Regions from separate parts of the Streptomyces sp. R33 genome, predicted to be linked through region 1. Evidence: riboswitches for the same ligand, from Rfam matches in the RefSeq annotation. Region 1 holds a riboswitch; the other holds the start of a gene.
What was found. A riboswitch is a leader RNA that binds a small molecule or an ion and turns the genes downstream of it on or off. The one in region 1 is predicted to bind glycine.
Positions count from the first base shown of each region.

Region 2: it holds a riboswitch for glycine, as region 1 does, so the genes downstream of both, gcvP (aminomethyl-transferring glycine dehydrogenase) here and gcvT (glycine cleavage system aminomethyltransferase GcvT) in region 1, are expected to answer to the same signal.

Region 1 covers NZ_CP165727.1:3,076,134-3,083,480, forward strand. Annotated here, with positions in the region: gene AB5J51_RS13805 (ABC transporter permease) at 1-364, opposite strand, end outside; gene AB5J51_RS13810 (enhanced serine sensitivity protein SseB C-terminal domain-containing protein) at 871-1,611, opposite strand; gene AB5J51_RS13815 (enhanced serine sensitivity protein SseB) at 1,673-2,407, opposite strand; gene AB5J51_RS13820 (AAA family ATPase) at 2,481-3,152, opposite strand; glycine riboswitch at 3,347-3,450, shown strand; gene gcvT (glycine cleavage system aminomethyltransferase GcvT) at 3,635-4,750, shown strand; gene gcvH (glycine cleavage system protein GcvH) at 4,874-5,254, shown strand; gene glyA (serine hydroxymethyltransferase) at 5,270-6,526, shown strand; gene AB5J51_RS13840 (L-serine ammonia-lyase) at 6,745-7,347, shown strand, end outside.
Region 2 covers NZ_CP165727.1:7,011,164-7,018,510, reverse strand. Annotated here, with positions in the region: gene AB5J51_RS32290 (glutamate-cysteine ligase family protein) at 1-41, opposite strand, end outside; gene AB5J51_RS32285 (hypothetical protein) at 536-1,156, shown strand; gene AB5J51_RS32280 (DUF5999 family protein) at 1,436-1,642, shown strand; gene gcvP (aminomethyl-transferring glycine dehydrogenase) at 1,794-4,679, opposite strand; glycine riboswitch at 4,878-4,976, opposite strand; gene AB5J51_RS32270 (PRC-barrel domain-containing protein) at 5,090-5,461, shown strand; gene AB5J51_RS32265 (DNA polymerase IV) at 5,458-6,957, opposite strand; gene AB5J51_RS32260 (MerR family transcriptional regulator) at 7,037-7,347, opposite strand, start outside.

The sequences.
Region 1 (7,347 bases):
AGATGCGGGCGCCGTAGACGATCCGGCTGAACACGTCGCGGCCGTTGGTGGGTTCGACGCCGAGCAGGAAGTCGGAGCTCATCCCGCCGAAGGATCCGAGCGGTGTGCCCAGGTCCGGGTCGATCAAGTCCTCGTGGAACTCGTTGGGCGGGTGGCCCAGCAGGCTCACGATCTGCGGTGCGAAGACCGCCACCAGGATCAGGAAGATCACGACCACGCCGCCGGTCAGCGCGACCTTGTCGCGCTTGAGCCGCATCCAGGCGATGCGGCCGGGCGAGCGGCCTTCGATGGCCTTGGCAGGGACGTCGGCTACGGACACGGGTGCGGGTGATTCCGCGCTCGTGTCATGCAGTGGTGCCGTCATCGTGGTGGGGACCCCTCTCGGCCGACGGGTTGCCGGCCCATGCCCGCCGCTGTGGCGGCGTTGGTGCGGAGTGGCGCTCGGAGTGCGTGGTGACACGCAGGACGCGTGCTGAGGTGCAAGAACTGCAGGAAGTGCTGTGCAAAGCCACAAGCAAAATTCATGTACGGAACCGGTCTTCGAAGGACTGACCGGCTCTTGGGTGGGGAGTCTTCATCGGCGCTGCGATCAGCCGCCAGACCCGCAGATGAATGGATGCGCAACCGTGATGTGAGGGTCGAGTTCCCGTTATCCGGACTTCGCTCTCGCCTGAGCGGATCAAGACCGTCCGTTCGGTACGCAATCGGACATGGCGCCCAACTCGCGGTAGGAGCATGCGTTTTGGCTCCACAACAGCGATGAAATCCGGACAAGCCGAAGGCCGCAGGGAACGGTGGTTCCCTGCGGCCTCAGGTCTTCCGGACACGGCTGTCTCAGTGGCCGGGCAGACCCCGGCGGGCAGCCCCGGGTCAGTACGCGGGGGCCTGGCCCTCGCGGTCGTAGAAAGGGCGGCTCTGGGCGCGCAGCCACATCGCGACGGGATCGTGCTCGTCCGCCAGCGCCACCGTGCACACCGGCACGCCCTCGGGGACCGCGCCGACCGACTGGCGCATCATCTCCCGTACGGATTCCAGCGCGGGCCCGGAGGCGTCGTACAGGTCGAGCCCGACCGCGAGGTAGGGCGAGCCCAGCGAGGGCTGCACCCAGGCGCGGCGCAGCGAGCGGACGGCGGGGGTGCGGTGCGCGTGCTGGGTCAGCAGCCCGTAGAACTGCGGGAGCTCCAGGGCGGGCTCGGACAGCCGCAGCGGGCCGGCCGGCATCCGGTCGAGACCGGTGGCGATCCGGCGCAGGTCGGCCCAGGGGATGCCGAGGCCGCCGCCCTGGGCGTGCGGGTTGAGCCACAGGCCCCAGCGGTCCGGGTAGAGGGCGCGGGCGATGTCCCGGCCGGTGACCACCTCGTAGCCCCGGCTCCAGCCGCTGGCGGCCAGTTCCTGGGGGGAGGTCACGCACGGCGCGTACCCGAGGCCCTCGACCTCCATGCCGCCGTACTGGGCGTCCGGGGAGCCCGGCTGCCCCTGCCAGAGCAGCATCCACAGGCGGCCCTCGGCGAGGGCGTGCAGAAGCGACTCGTAGCTCTCGTAGCGCCCGGGAGTCACCTGGCGCAACATGTGCTCGAGCTGCCCGGCCGCGGCCGTGCCTGACGCACTCACCCGGTACTCCTTCTTCGTCTGCCCGTCGTCCCACCCGTATCCGCACCCAGCTTAAGCGGCCCTACGGCAGGTAGAAGGGGCGTACGCGCGTAACGATGAAGTCGACCACCGGGTCCTGCGCGGCGTCCAGGAGGATCAACTGCACGGGCCAGGGCGGCGGTACCCGGGTCAGGGCCCGGCCGAGGGCGTCCATCGGGGCGTTCCGCATCTCGGGCTCCCATCCCAGCAGCCGGACGCCGATGTAGAGCTCCGGGTCCCCGCCCTCGACGCTGGCGAGGCAGCGGTGGGCGGCGGCGACCACGCCGGTCGCGCGGAACTCCTCGGCGGCGGCGGTCAGGAAGTCCACCGGGTCTTCCTGCCAGTCGGGCTCGTAGAGCCGGACGCGGCCGCCGGTGGCGGGGCCGTCGAGCGGGGTCCGGCCGATGCGGCAGAGCTCCGCAACGGCGGGCGGGGGCAGCGGGACGCCGACGGCGCCCTCGGGGTTCACGGCGATGCCGAGCTGCGGGGGCAGCCCCCGGGCGAACTCGACGGCCGGGGCGACGGCGAAGTCCATGGCGGGTCCGGCGCAGGCGCGGAACTGGGCCTCGGAGCTGTAGACGGGGACGTACGCGGCCCCGGCGATCTCCATGGTGGGGAGCACGAGGCCGGCCGCGTCCGGGCCGCCACCGCCGGGCAGGGGCACCCAGAGCAGGCTCCGGCCGAGCACCTCGACGATCCGGGCCCCGGCGTCCGCCTGCCCGAGCGCCGCCCCGAGCACCTGCTCCAGCTCGTTGTCCGGCCAGCCGCCGCCCTGCATGTACGCCTCCGTTGATTTCGCCCCACGCTGTCGGCCCGAGGTTAACGGCTCGCGCCCCGCCCTCTTCCGGGGGCTATGCCGAGTCCTGCCGGAACGCTATGCGGGTCACGGACGCGGCCGAGCCGCGGTCCAGGAGGACCGCCGACGTGCAGCCCGCGGGGAGGCGGCCCGATTCCGCTTCGCGCAGCAGCCGGGCCACCGCGCCCCGATGGCGGGCGAAGGCGTACGCCGACACCCCCCGCCCCCGCGCCGCCTGCCCGGACAGGGCCTCCTCGGGGGTGGTGTCCAGCAGCAGCAGGTGCAGCGCCCGGCCCCGCCGCCGTGCGGCCGCGGCCAGCAGGCTCCGCACCCAGCTCTGCGTCCCGCAGTCGTGCACCACCGCGGAGGCCCCGGAACGCAGCGTCCGCCACAGCCCCCAGTAGTGCGCGAAGCGGACCAGCGGCCGGTAGACCGCGTACGGCAGCGCCCGCGGCATCCGCCGCTCCCAGCGCTCGCGCACGTCCTGGGAGTCGATGCCGCCACCCTGCACCGCCCGCTTGATCAGCGTGCTCTTGCCGCCGCCGGGCAGGCCGGACACCACGACGATGTCCCCTTCGGCGAAGCCGAGCCACTGCGGTCCGTGCGGCCCCCGGCCGCGCAGGTCGCGTACGGGACCGCCGGCGGAGCGCGCCCGCCGCGCCGCCGGCACTCCCTCCACGGCTCCCGTCCCGGTCGCCGCCAGCACTCCGAATCTCCGCACAGTGATCGCCTTCCCCCATCGGGCCCGCAGGGCCCCTCATGCCCACTGAGTGTAAAGAGACGGTAATCCGGCACCGCCCGGTTCCGGCCTGAGCTTCCGGGCACCTGACCGGTCCGTACGTTCTTTCGGGCCCGACCGCCCGATCACCCGGACGGCGTGCAATGATGTGCGCCATCTGGACCAACTGCATACCGGCCGCTTGAATCCGCGCGGGAGAGTCCCGGCAGGCCGTGAGGCCGTGCCCGGGCGCCGAAGGAGCAAGTTCCTCCCTTGAATCTCTCAGGCCCCGTACCGCGTGGATGAGGCAGATCTGAAAAGCGAGCCGCGCCGCCGTCCCTCACGACGGCATCCGCGTGCGCTCCACCCAAGGTGCAAGTCGAGGTTCCCCGGGTCCGACCGGGAACTCTCGGCGAACCTCTCAGGTTCCGATGACAGATGGGGAGGATCGTCCTCGTCATGTCATGCCCTGGGACCCGGGAGCCACACCCATGAGCACTGCCCCCCGCCTGACCGCCCTCGATGCGCTGCACCGTTCGCTCGGTGCGACCATGACCGATTTCGCGGGCTGGGACATGCCCCTGCGGTACGCCAGTGAGCGCGACGAGCACAACGCCGTCCGCACCAAGGCCGGTCTGTTCGACCTGTCCCACATGGGCGAGATCACGCTGACCGGCCCGGAGGCCGTCAAGGCCCTGGACTACGCGCTGGTCGGCAACATCTCCACCGTCGGCGTCGGCCGCGCCCGCTACACGCACATCTGCCAGGAGGACGGCGGGATCGTCGACGACCTGATCGTCTACCGCCTGGGCGAGACCGAGTACATGGTCGTCGCGAACGCCTCCAACGCCCAGGTCGTCCTGGACGCCCTGACCGAGCGCGCCGCCGGGTTCGACACCGAGGTCCGCGACGACCGCGACGCGTACGCGCTGATCGCCGTCCAGGGCCCGGAGTCCCCCGGCATCCTCGCCTCCCTCACGGACGCCGACCTGGACGGCCTGAAGTACTACGCCGGCCTGCCGGGCACCGTCGCGGGCGTGCCCGCGCTGATCGCGCGTACGGGCTACACGGGCGAGGACGGCTTCGAGCTGTTCGTCGCCCCCGAGCACGCCGTCGAGCTGTGGCAGGCGCTGACCAAGGCCGGCGAGGGCGTCGGCCTGGTCCCGGCGGGCCTGTCCTGCCGGGACACCCTGCGCCTGGAGGCGGGCATGCCGCTGTACGGGCACGAGCTGACCACCTCCCTCACCCCGTTCGACGCGGGGCTGGGCCGGGTCGTGAAGTTCGAGAAGGAGGGCGAGTTCGTGGGCCGCGCCGCCCTGGAGGCCGCCGCCGAGCGCGCCGCCACGAACCCGCCGCGCAAGCTGGTCGGCCTGATCGCCGAGGGCCGCCGCGTCCCGCGCGCCGGCTTCCCCGTCGTGGCCGGCGGGCAGGTCATCGGCGAGGTCACGTCGGGTGCCCCGTCCCCGACGCTGGGCAAGCCGATCGCGATGGCGTACGTGGACGCGGCGCACGCCGCGCCCGGCACCTCCGGCGTCGGCGTGGACATTCGCGGTACGCATGAGCCGTACGAGGTCGTGGCCCTGCCGTTCTACAAGCGGCAGAAGTAGCGCCCGTACCCGTACCGGCTCCCCGTCGACGCCGTGAGCGCGTCGTACGGGCGCCGTACCGGCCGTCTCAGCACGCAAGACCACTGTTCGTATCCACTCCCCCGCATCCAGGAGAATCAGGTCATGAGCAACCCCCAGCAGCTGCGTTACAGCAAGGAGCACGAGTGGCTGTCGACCGCCGAGGACGGCGTCGCGACGGTCGGCATCACGGAGTTCGCGGCCAACGCGCTCGGTGACGTCGTCTACGCCCAGCTCCCCGAGGTCGGCGACACGGTGACCGCGGGCGAGACCTGCGGCGAGCTGGAGTCGACCAAGTCCGTCAGCGACCTGTACTCCCCCGTCACCGGTGAGGTCGTCGAGGCCAACCAGGACGTCGTGGACGACCCGGCGCTCGTGAACAGCGCCCCGTTCGAGGGCGGCTGGCTGTTCAAGGTGCGCGTCGCGGAGGAGCCGGCCGACCTGCTCTCCGCCGACGAGTACGCCAAGCTCACCGCCGGTAACTGACCCCAGGGGATCCTGATGTCCGTACTGAACACCCCCCTCCACGAGCTCGACCCCGACGTCGCCGCCGCCGTCGACGCCGAGCTCGCCCGCCAGCAGTCCACCCTGGAAATGATCGCGTCGGAGAACTTCGCTCCGGTCGCCGTCATGGAGGCCCAGGGCTCGGTCCTGACCAACAAGTACGCCGAGGGCTACCCGGGCCGCCGCTACTACGGCGGCTGCGAGCACGTCGACGTCGTCGAGCAGATCGCGATCGACCGCATCAAGGCGCTGTTCGGCGCCGAGGCCGCGAACGTCCAGCCGCACTCGGGTGCGCAGGCGAACGCGGCCGCGATGTTCGCGCTGCTGAAGCCGGGCGACACGATCATGGGCCTGAACCTGGCCCACGGCGGTCACCTGACCCACGGCATGAAGATCAACTTCTCCGGCAAGCTCTACAACGTGGTCCCGTACCACGTCGACGAGACCGGCGAGGTCGACATGGCCGAGGTCGAGCGCCTCGCCAAGGAGTCCAAGCCGCAGCTGATCGTCGCCGGCTGGTCCGCCTACCCGCGCCAGCTGGACTTCGCCGCCTTCCGCCGCATCGCGGACGAGGTCGGCGCGTACCTGATGGTCGACATGGCGCACTTCGCCGGCCTGGTGGCCGCGGGCCTGCACCCGAACCCGGTGCCGCACGCCCACGTCGTCACCACCACCACGCACAAGACCCTCGGCGGTCCGCGCGGCGGCGTCATCCTGTCGACGCAGGAGCTGGCCAAGAAGATCAACTCCGCGGTCTTCCCGGGTCAGCAGGGCGGCCCGCTGGAGCACGTGATCGCGGCCAAGGCGGTCTCCTTCAAGGTGGCGGCCTCGCCCGAGTTCAAGGAGCGCCAGGAGCGCACCCTCGAGGGCGCGAAGATCCTCGCCGAGCGCCTGGTCCAGGACGACGTCAAGGCCGTGGGCGTGGACGTCCTCACCGGCGGCACCGACGTGCACCTGGTCCTGGTCGACCTGCGCAACTCCGAGCTCGACGGGCAGCAGGCCGAGGACCGCCTCCACGAGGTCGGCATCACGGTCAACCGCAACGCGATCCCGAACGACCCGCGGCCGCCGATGGTCACCTCGGGTCTGCGGATCGGTACGCCGGCCCTCGCGACCCGCGGTTTCGACGCCGAGGCCTTCACCGAGGTCGCCGAGATCATCGCGCAGGCGCTGAAGCCGGCCTACGACAGCGAGGCCCTCAAGGCCCGCGTCTCCGCGCTCGCCGCGAAGTTCCCGCTGTACCCGTCGCTCTAGGTGACGGCTTGGGAGGGCCCGGCCTGGTGTCACAGGGCCGGGCCCTTCCTGTGTGACACGAGCCATACCCGAGCGCCGTCCGGCCACCATCTCGGGCAGACGAAACGTTCACCTCGCCACGTTAAGCTCGACTGTCGGACAAAATCCGAACAATCCCCCCTCGTACGTTCCACCCCGCCTGCCCCTCCACCCACGAGCAGACAAGGGAGTCCGCCACCGTGGCCATCTCCGTCTTCGACCTCTTCTCCATCGGCATCGGCCCCTCCTCCTCCCACACGGTCGGCCCGATGCGGGCCGCCCGCATGTTCGTGACGCGGCTGAAGAAGGACGGCGTGCTCGCCGAGACCGCCTCGGTGCGTGCCGAGCTGTTCGGCTCCCTCGGCGCGACCGGCCACGGCCATGGCACGCCCAAGGCGGTGCTCCTGGGCCTGGAGGGCCACTCCCCCCGCTCGGTGAACGTGGAGACGGCCGACGACGAGGTGGAGCGCATCCGCCGGAGCGGGCGCCTGCGCCTGCTCGGCACCGAGATCGGGAGCGCGCACGAGATCGCGTTCGACGAGCCGAACCAGCTGATCCTGCACCGCCGCCGGTCCCTGCCGTACCACGCGAACGGCATGACGCTCTTCGCGTACGACGCCTCGGGCGCCCCGCTGCTGGAGAAGACGTACTACTCGGTCGGCGGCGGCTTCGTGGTGGACGAGGACGCGGTCGGCGAGGACCGGATCAAGCTCGACGACACCGAGCTGAAGTACCCGTTCCGCAGCGGTGACGAGATGCTGCGCATGGCCCGGGACAGCGGCCTGTCGATCTCCGCGATGATG
Region 2 (7,347 bases), 3.9 Mb from region 1:
TCGGACAGGTCGAATCCGCCCGCCACGACCTTCTCCCCCATCGAAGCGTCCCTCCTCGAGTGGGCCTGGCATGTGCCACCCAGGCGCGCATGTACGGTCGATGATGCCCCGGCGGCGTGATCGATAACGCCGAGGGGGCGTGCGTGGCGGGGAGCGCGCGCCGGTTTGGCCGAAGGGCGCTATGGCACATTCACTTGGCAAGACACCGTATGCAAATTCCGCATGTGCTTTGCCGGTTCCACATAATGGACGCTTTCCAGCCGAGCCCCTGTCCGGTAACCTCCGAGGTCAGCGCGACATGTTCGCGCACAACCGGCATGAATGCCATGTCAGCGGGACCGGTAAGCGCCTTGTCGGCAATAGGCGGGACAGCTAGCCGAAACACTGCGTGAACACATGTCGTATAAACTCCGCAAACGAGGCAGAGAGTTGGCGCGCGGCCATTGCCCCTCAGCCCCCCTCTGGCCCCAGAATGCGACAGCGCCGTCCGCACCTGCCCCGATCCACAGGTCTCCCAAGTGAGAGGCGACCCACCATGCCGCTGCATGTCCCTCCGGCTCCCGCGCCCGCCCTGCGCAGCGTCCTCGCGGCACTCGGTTCCCCCACCGCCGTCCACGAGGCGCACACTCCGGCCCTGCGCGCGCTGCAGGGTCCGATGACCGCCGAACTGCCGCTTCCGGTCCATGTCCTCGACCGGTTGAACATCTCGGAGCTGGCTGCGGGGGGCCGTCCGCCCCGCACCCGGCTGACCGCGTGGCGGTTCCTGATCCGCAGCGGCGACCGCTACGTCGCCGCCGCGGACACCCGGCTGACGCCGGACGGCTGGGCCTTCTCCCATTTCTTCGAGGGCCCCTACGTCGCGGCCACCGAACGCGCCCTGCGCCAGGCGGAATCCCTCGGCAAGAGCTACCAGCCCCGCCTGCTGTCCGTACCGGAGCTGTACATGCTGACGCTGTGGCTGCACGGCGCGGTCGGCGCCGATGCCTCCGCGGGGCTGCCGGCCGCCGCGGATCTGCTGGTTCCGCTGGCGCCGGCCCCGCCCGGCATCGCCGCGTACCGGCCGCATCCGGTGTCCGAGCTGCTGCCCGTGATGACCCACCGGCTCGCTCCGCCGAGTCCGCCGCTGCCGCCGTCACTGGCCGCGCCGGCCGCCTGAGCTGGCCCGATCGGGGCCGATGACCCGTCCGGCCCATTCGGCCTAGCCCACTCGGGTCACCTGCGAACCACCCGAAATGACAGGGGAGTTGAGCTGAACCGCCCGCACGAGTGATGCGTCATCAATCTATGAGGACAGCTGCCGGGAAATCCCTGCGGACTCAAGTCCGGAGGGGAACACTGGGACCCTGACCAAGCCAAGACGTTGATACGGGGGGCGGCCATGAACAACGCATCGAGCCGCAGCACACAGACCACATCGCAGCGAAAGAACGCATCCATGTGCCAGCACCAGCCAGCGTGCCCGTCAGCAGACTCCGCCGACCGGGAGGCCGCCAAGCCCGTGGCCAACCACCCGGAACAGGGCTGGAGCCTGCTGTGCAACGGCGTCCTGCTCTTCGAGGACACCGGTGAGCTGCTGCCGGACGGCCAGATCATCGCCCCGCACCGCCCGCTGGCGGCGGCGCAGGTGATGAAAGCGGCCTAGTCCGACGACAGCGCGCAATGAACGGAACAGAACAGAACGCAAAGGGGCCGGCCCGGGAATGATTCTCCCGGACCGGCCCCTTCGTCATGCCGTCATGTCATACGAATATGTCATGTCACCGGACGGACACGGTGTCGTAGTGCCGTACGGCTCAGTTGTCGTACTCGTCCAGCGGCGGGCAGGAACACACCAGGTTGCGGTCGCCGAAGGCACCGTCGATGCGCCGTACCGGCGGCCAGTACTTCTCCGCCGCAGTGACCCCGCCCGGGAAGACGGCCTCGTCACGGCTGTACGGGTGGTTCCACTCGCCGCCCAGCGCCGCCGCCGTGTGCGGGGAGTTGGCCAGCGGGTTGTCGTCCACCGGCCACTCGCCGCCCGCGACCCGCTCGATCTCGGCGCGGATGGCGATCATCGCGTCGCAGAAGCGGTCGATCTCGGCGAGGTCCTCGGACTCCGTCGGCTCGATCATGAGCGTGCCGGCCACCGGGAAGGACATGGTCGGCGCGTGGAAGCCGTAGTCGATCAGACGCTTGGCGATGTCGTCCACGCTGACGCCCGTCGCCTTCGACAGCGGGCGCAGGTCGATGATGCACTCGTGCGCGACCAGGTTGCCCGGGCCGGTGTAGAGCACCGGGTAGTGCGGCTCCAGGCGCTTGGCGATGTAGTTGGCGCCGAGCACCGCCACCTGGGTGGCGCGCTTGAGGCCCTCGCCGCCCATGAGGCGCACGTACGACCACGAGATCGGCAGGATGCCGGCCGAGCCCCACGGCGCCGCCGAGATCGGGCCGACGCCCGTCTCCGGGCCCGCGGTCGGCTGGAGCGGGTGGTTCGGCAGGTACGGGGCCAGGTGCGCCCGGACACCGACCGGGCCGACGCCCGGACCGCCGCCGCCGTGCGGGATGCAGAAGGTCTTGTGCAGGTTCAGGTGCGAGACGTCGCCGCCGAAGTGACCCGGCTTGGCCAGGCCCACCAGGGCGTTCAGGTTGGCGCCGTCCACGTAGACCTGGCCGCCGGCGTCATGCACCTGGGCGCAGATGTCGGCGACGTGCTCCTCGAACACACCGTGCGTCGAGGGGTACGTGATCATCAGCACCGCGAGCTCGTCGCGGTACTGCTCGATCTTGGCGCGCAGGTCGTCCGCGTCCACCTCGCCGTCGTCGGCGGTCTTGACGACGACCACCTTCATCCCGGCCATCACGGCGCTGGCGGCGTTGGTGCCGTGCGCAGAGGACGGGATGAGGCAGACGGTGCGCTGCTCGTCGCCGTTCGCCCGGTGGTAGGCCCGGACGGCCAGCAGGCCGGCGAGCTCACCCTGGGAGCCGGCGTTCGGCTGGATGGAGACCTTGTCGTAGCCGGTGACCTCGCAGAGACGTTCCTCCAGCTCGGAGATGAGCGTGAGGTACCCCTCGGCCTGCTCGACGGGGGCGAACGGGTGCAGCTGGCCGAATTCCGGCCAGGTGACCGACTCCATCTCGGTGGTCGCGTTGAGCTTCATGGTGCAGGAGCCCAGCGGGATCATGCCCCGGTCCAGCGCGTAGTCCTTGTCCGCCAGCTTGCGCAGGTAGCGCAGCATCGCGGTCTCGCTGCGGTGCTGGTGGAAGACCGGGTGCGCCAGGTAGTCGTCCGAGCGCAGCAGGCCCTCGGGCAGGGCGTCGGCGGTGGTCTCGTCGAGGGCCTCGATGTCGGCGCTCACGCCGAAGGCGGCCCAGACGGCCTCGACGCCGGCGCGCAGGGTCGTCTCGTCGCAGGAGAGGGAGACGTGGTCGGCGTCGACCTGGAACAGGTTGACCCCGCCCTCACGGGCCGCGGCGACGACCTGGGCGGCCTTGCCGGGCACCCGGGCGGTCAGGGTGTCGAAGTACGAGCCGTGCACGAGCTCGACCCCGCCGGCCGTCAGACCGGCCGCGATCAGGGCCGCGTAGCGGTGCGTACGGCGGGCGATCGTCCGCAGGCCGTCCGGGCCGTGGTAGACGGCGTACATGCCGGCCATGACGGCGAGCAGCACCTGCGCGGTGCAGATGTTGCTGGTGGCCTTCTCACGGCGGATGTGCTGCTCACGGGTCTGCAGCGCCAGGCGGTAGGCCTTGTTGCCGTCCGCGTCCACGGAGACGCCGACGAGGCGGCCCGGCAGCGAGCGGGCGTGCTTGTCCTGGACGGCCATGTAGCCGGCGTGCGGGCCGCCGAAGCCCATCGGGACGCCGAAGCGCTGGGTGGTGCCGACGGCGATGTCCGCGCCGAGCGCGCCCGGCGAGGTCAGCAGGGTCAGGGCGAGCAGGTCGGCGGCGACGGCGACGATCGCGCCGAGCCCGTGCGCCTGGTCGATGACCGGCTTGATGTCCCGGACGGCACCGGAGGCGCCGGGGTACTGGAGGAGCACGCCGTAGACGCCGCGCTCGGCGACCTCGGCCGGGATGCCCTCGGACAGGTCGGCGACGACGACCTCGATGCCGATCGGCTCGGCGCGGGTCTCGATCACGGCGATGGTCTGCGGCAGAGCGTCGGCGTCGACGAGGAAGACGTTCCCCTTGGACTTGCCCACGCGGCGGGCCAGCGTCATGGCCTCGGCGGCCGCGGTGCCCTCGTCGAGCAGCGACGCGCCGGAGGTCGGCAGGCCGGTGAGGTCGGCGACGACGGTCTGGAAGTTGAGCAGCGCCTCGAGGCGGCCCTGCGAGATCTCGGGCTGGTAGGGCGTGTACGCCGTGTACCAGGCCGGGTTCTCCATGACGTTGCGCAGGATCACCGGCGGCGTGAAGGTCCCGTAGTACCCGAGACCGATCATCGGCGTCAGGACCTGGTTGCGATCGGCGAGCGAACGCAGCTCGGCCAGCACCTCGGCCTCGGTCAGCGCCTCGGGCAGGTCAAGCGCCTCGGCGCTCTTGATCACATCCGGTACCGCGGCGGCGGTCAGTTCGTCCAGCGAGCCGTAGCCCACGTGGGCGAGCATCTTCGCCTGCGCCTCGGCATCCGGGCCGATGTGGCGCTGCTCGAAGGGGATGCCTCGCTCCAGCTGGGAGAGCGGAATGCGGTTGGCGGTCATGTACGGAGGCCTCCTGGGTCGTACGACCTGCGAGGGGCACCACGGCGCGGGCACCCGGACGGCCTCCCCCTCTGTCATCTCAACCTGAGAGCTTCACCGGAGTCGCGGGGATGGCCCGCGGATTCCGGCTTTCACCGTCGGTGAGGAGAGGAACCGGCGCTGCGCACCCGGTACCTGCCCCTGCTTTCCAGAGTGGCCTCGTCACGTGCGGTACGTATGCCTGAGAGATTCCGGGGAGGATTTGCTCCTTCGGCGCCTCCGTCATGCTCACTCGGAGGACTCTCCCGCACAGGGTCAACAGCCGTCACCCAGCCTACCAGCGAGGTTCCGGGACCTCCCTCGAGTGGCCCCCACTGCGGAAATGCACTTTTGTAGTCGTTACGGAGGAGTTGCGACCATTTGGAGGGACCGTGCAGACCGACATCGATCCGCGCAGCCTGATCGGCCGCAAGGCGTTCGACCGCAACGGAACCAAGATCGGCACCGTCGACGAGGTCTACCTCGACGATGCCACAGGCGTGCCCGAGTGGGCCGCCGTACGGACGGGCCTGTTCAGCCGGGACGCGTTCGTCCCGCTGGAACCGAGCGAGGTGGTCGACGACACCCTGCGGGTCCCCTTCGAACGCTCCCTCATCAAGGACGCCCCTGACTTCGGCGTCGGCCGCCACCTCTCCCCCGAACAGGAGCTGCAGCTCTACCACCACTACGGACTGGACGTCTCCCTCCCCTCGGACATCCAGCGCGACTTCGGCCGCCTGGCGAACGGCGACGACACCCCCTAGCCCTCTTCCGGTACGGGTTCGCCCACCGCCGGGTCGCCCACGAGGGGCAGCGGATCGGACGGCTCCAGCTCGGGGTCGTCCACCCGGAAGGTGCGCACCCGGCCCGGTGGCGATCCGGGCCGCTCGAACCGCACGGTCACCCTCCCGACCCCGCTGCCCTGCACCCACCCCGGCCCGTACACGGCGTGCTGTACGTCGCTCCCCGCCGCCCAGCGGCGTTCCCGGGCGGGCCCGGCCTCCCCGGCCGCCCCCGTGCCCTCAGGGGCCTCTGCGGGCCCGCCAGGCCCTGTGGACCCCGTCGGCTCTGCCGGGCCACCAGACCCGCCCGCCCCTCCCGTCCCTCCGGCCTCCGCAGCCCCGTCCGGCTCGGCTGCCGGGCCCCCGCCCCCGCCGGCCGTGGCAGCCTCCGCAGCGGCCTCCGCGGCCATGGACTGCGCGAACAGGTCCTCCTGGGTGTAGTCCGCCAGCCCGGTCACGCCGACGCCCAGCAGCCGCACCCCGCCCGTGGTGTCCACCGCCTCCAGGAGCCGCGCCGCGGCCTCCCGCACCACCGCGGGGTCGTCGGTGGGCCCCCGCAGCGTCTCGGAGCGCGTCAGGGTCGAGAAGTCGTACCGCCGCACCTTCAGCACGATCGTGCGCCCGGAGTGCCCCGACTCCCGCAGCCGGTGCACGCACCGGTCTGCGAGCCTCTGCACCTCGTTGCGGATCCGCACCCGGTCGTGCAGGTCCACGTCGAAGGTGTCCTCGACCGACACGGACTTCGCGTCGCGCTCGGCGACCACCGCCCGGTCGTCCAGCCCCAGCGCCATCCGGTACAGCCCGACCCCGTGTGCACGCCCGACCATCCGGACCAGCTCGTCCTCGCCGGCCTCGGCCAGGTCCCCCACAGTGGTGATCCCGGCCCGCCGCAGGTGCTCGCCGGTGGCCGGCCCCACCCCCGGCAGGGTCCGTACCGACATCGGCGCGAGCAGGGCCCTCTCCGTCCCCGGCTCGATCAGCAGCAGCCCGTCCGGCTTGGCCTCCTCCGAGGCCACCTTCGCCAGCATCTTCGACCCCGCCAGCCCCACCGAGGCACTGAGCCCGGTCGCCGCCAGGATGTCCGCCCGCAGCCGCTGACCCGTCTCCAGGGCGGATTCCGCGTCGAAGGCGGTTCCGCCCGCCTCCAGGTCCACGAAGGCCTCGTCGAGGCTCAGCGGCTCCACGAGCGGCGACAGCTGCCGCAGCAGCGCCATGACGACGTCGCTGACCGCCCGGTACAGGCTGAAGCGCGGGATCAGGTAGGCGCCGTTCGGGCAGAGCCGCCGCGCCTGGGCCATCGGCATCGCCGAGTGCACGCCGAAGCGGCGGGCCTCGTAGGAGGCGGTGGCGACCACCCCGCGCGGCCCGAGCCCGCCGACGATCACGGCCTTGCCGCGCAGGCTCGGCTTCGATGCCTGCTCCACGGATGCGTAGAAGGCGTCCATGTCCAGATGCAGGATGGTCGGCGCGGCTCTCACAGCCCCGATGCTGCCCTACGCCACTGACAATCGGCCCGGGCCGGGCCCGGCGCCTGCGCGACCGGGCCCGGGACCGCTCTCAACCGGCCCGGTTGCGCCGTGCGGCCAGCTCGTCCGTCGGGTTGTGGCCGACCACCGTCTCGCCGGTGTCGACCCGCTCGCCGTGCAGTTGCGACAGTGCGTTCTCGACATCGCGCCAGACCACGCCGACGGCGATGCCGAAGACGCCCTGCCCGCCCTGGAGCAGGCTCACGACCTGGTCCGGCGAGGTGCACTCGTACACGGTGGCGCCGTCGCTCATCAGCGTCATGCGCTCGAGGTCCGCGAAACCGCGGTCCCGCAGGTGCTGGACGGCGGTCCGGATGTTCTGCAGCGCCACACCGGTGTCCA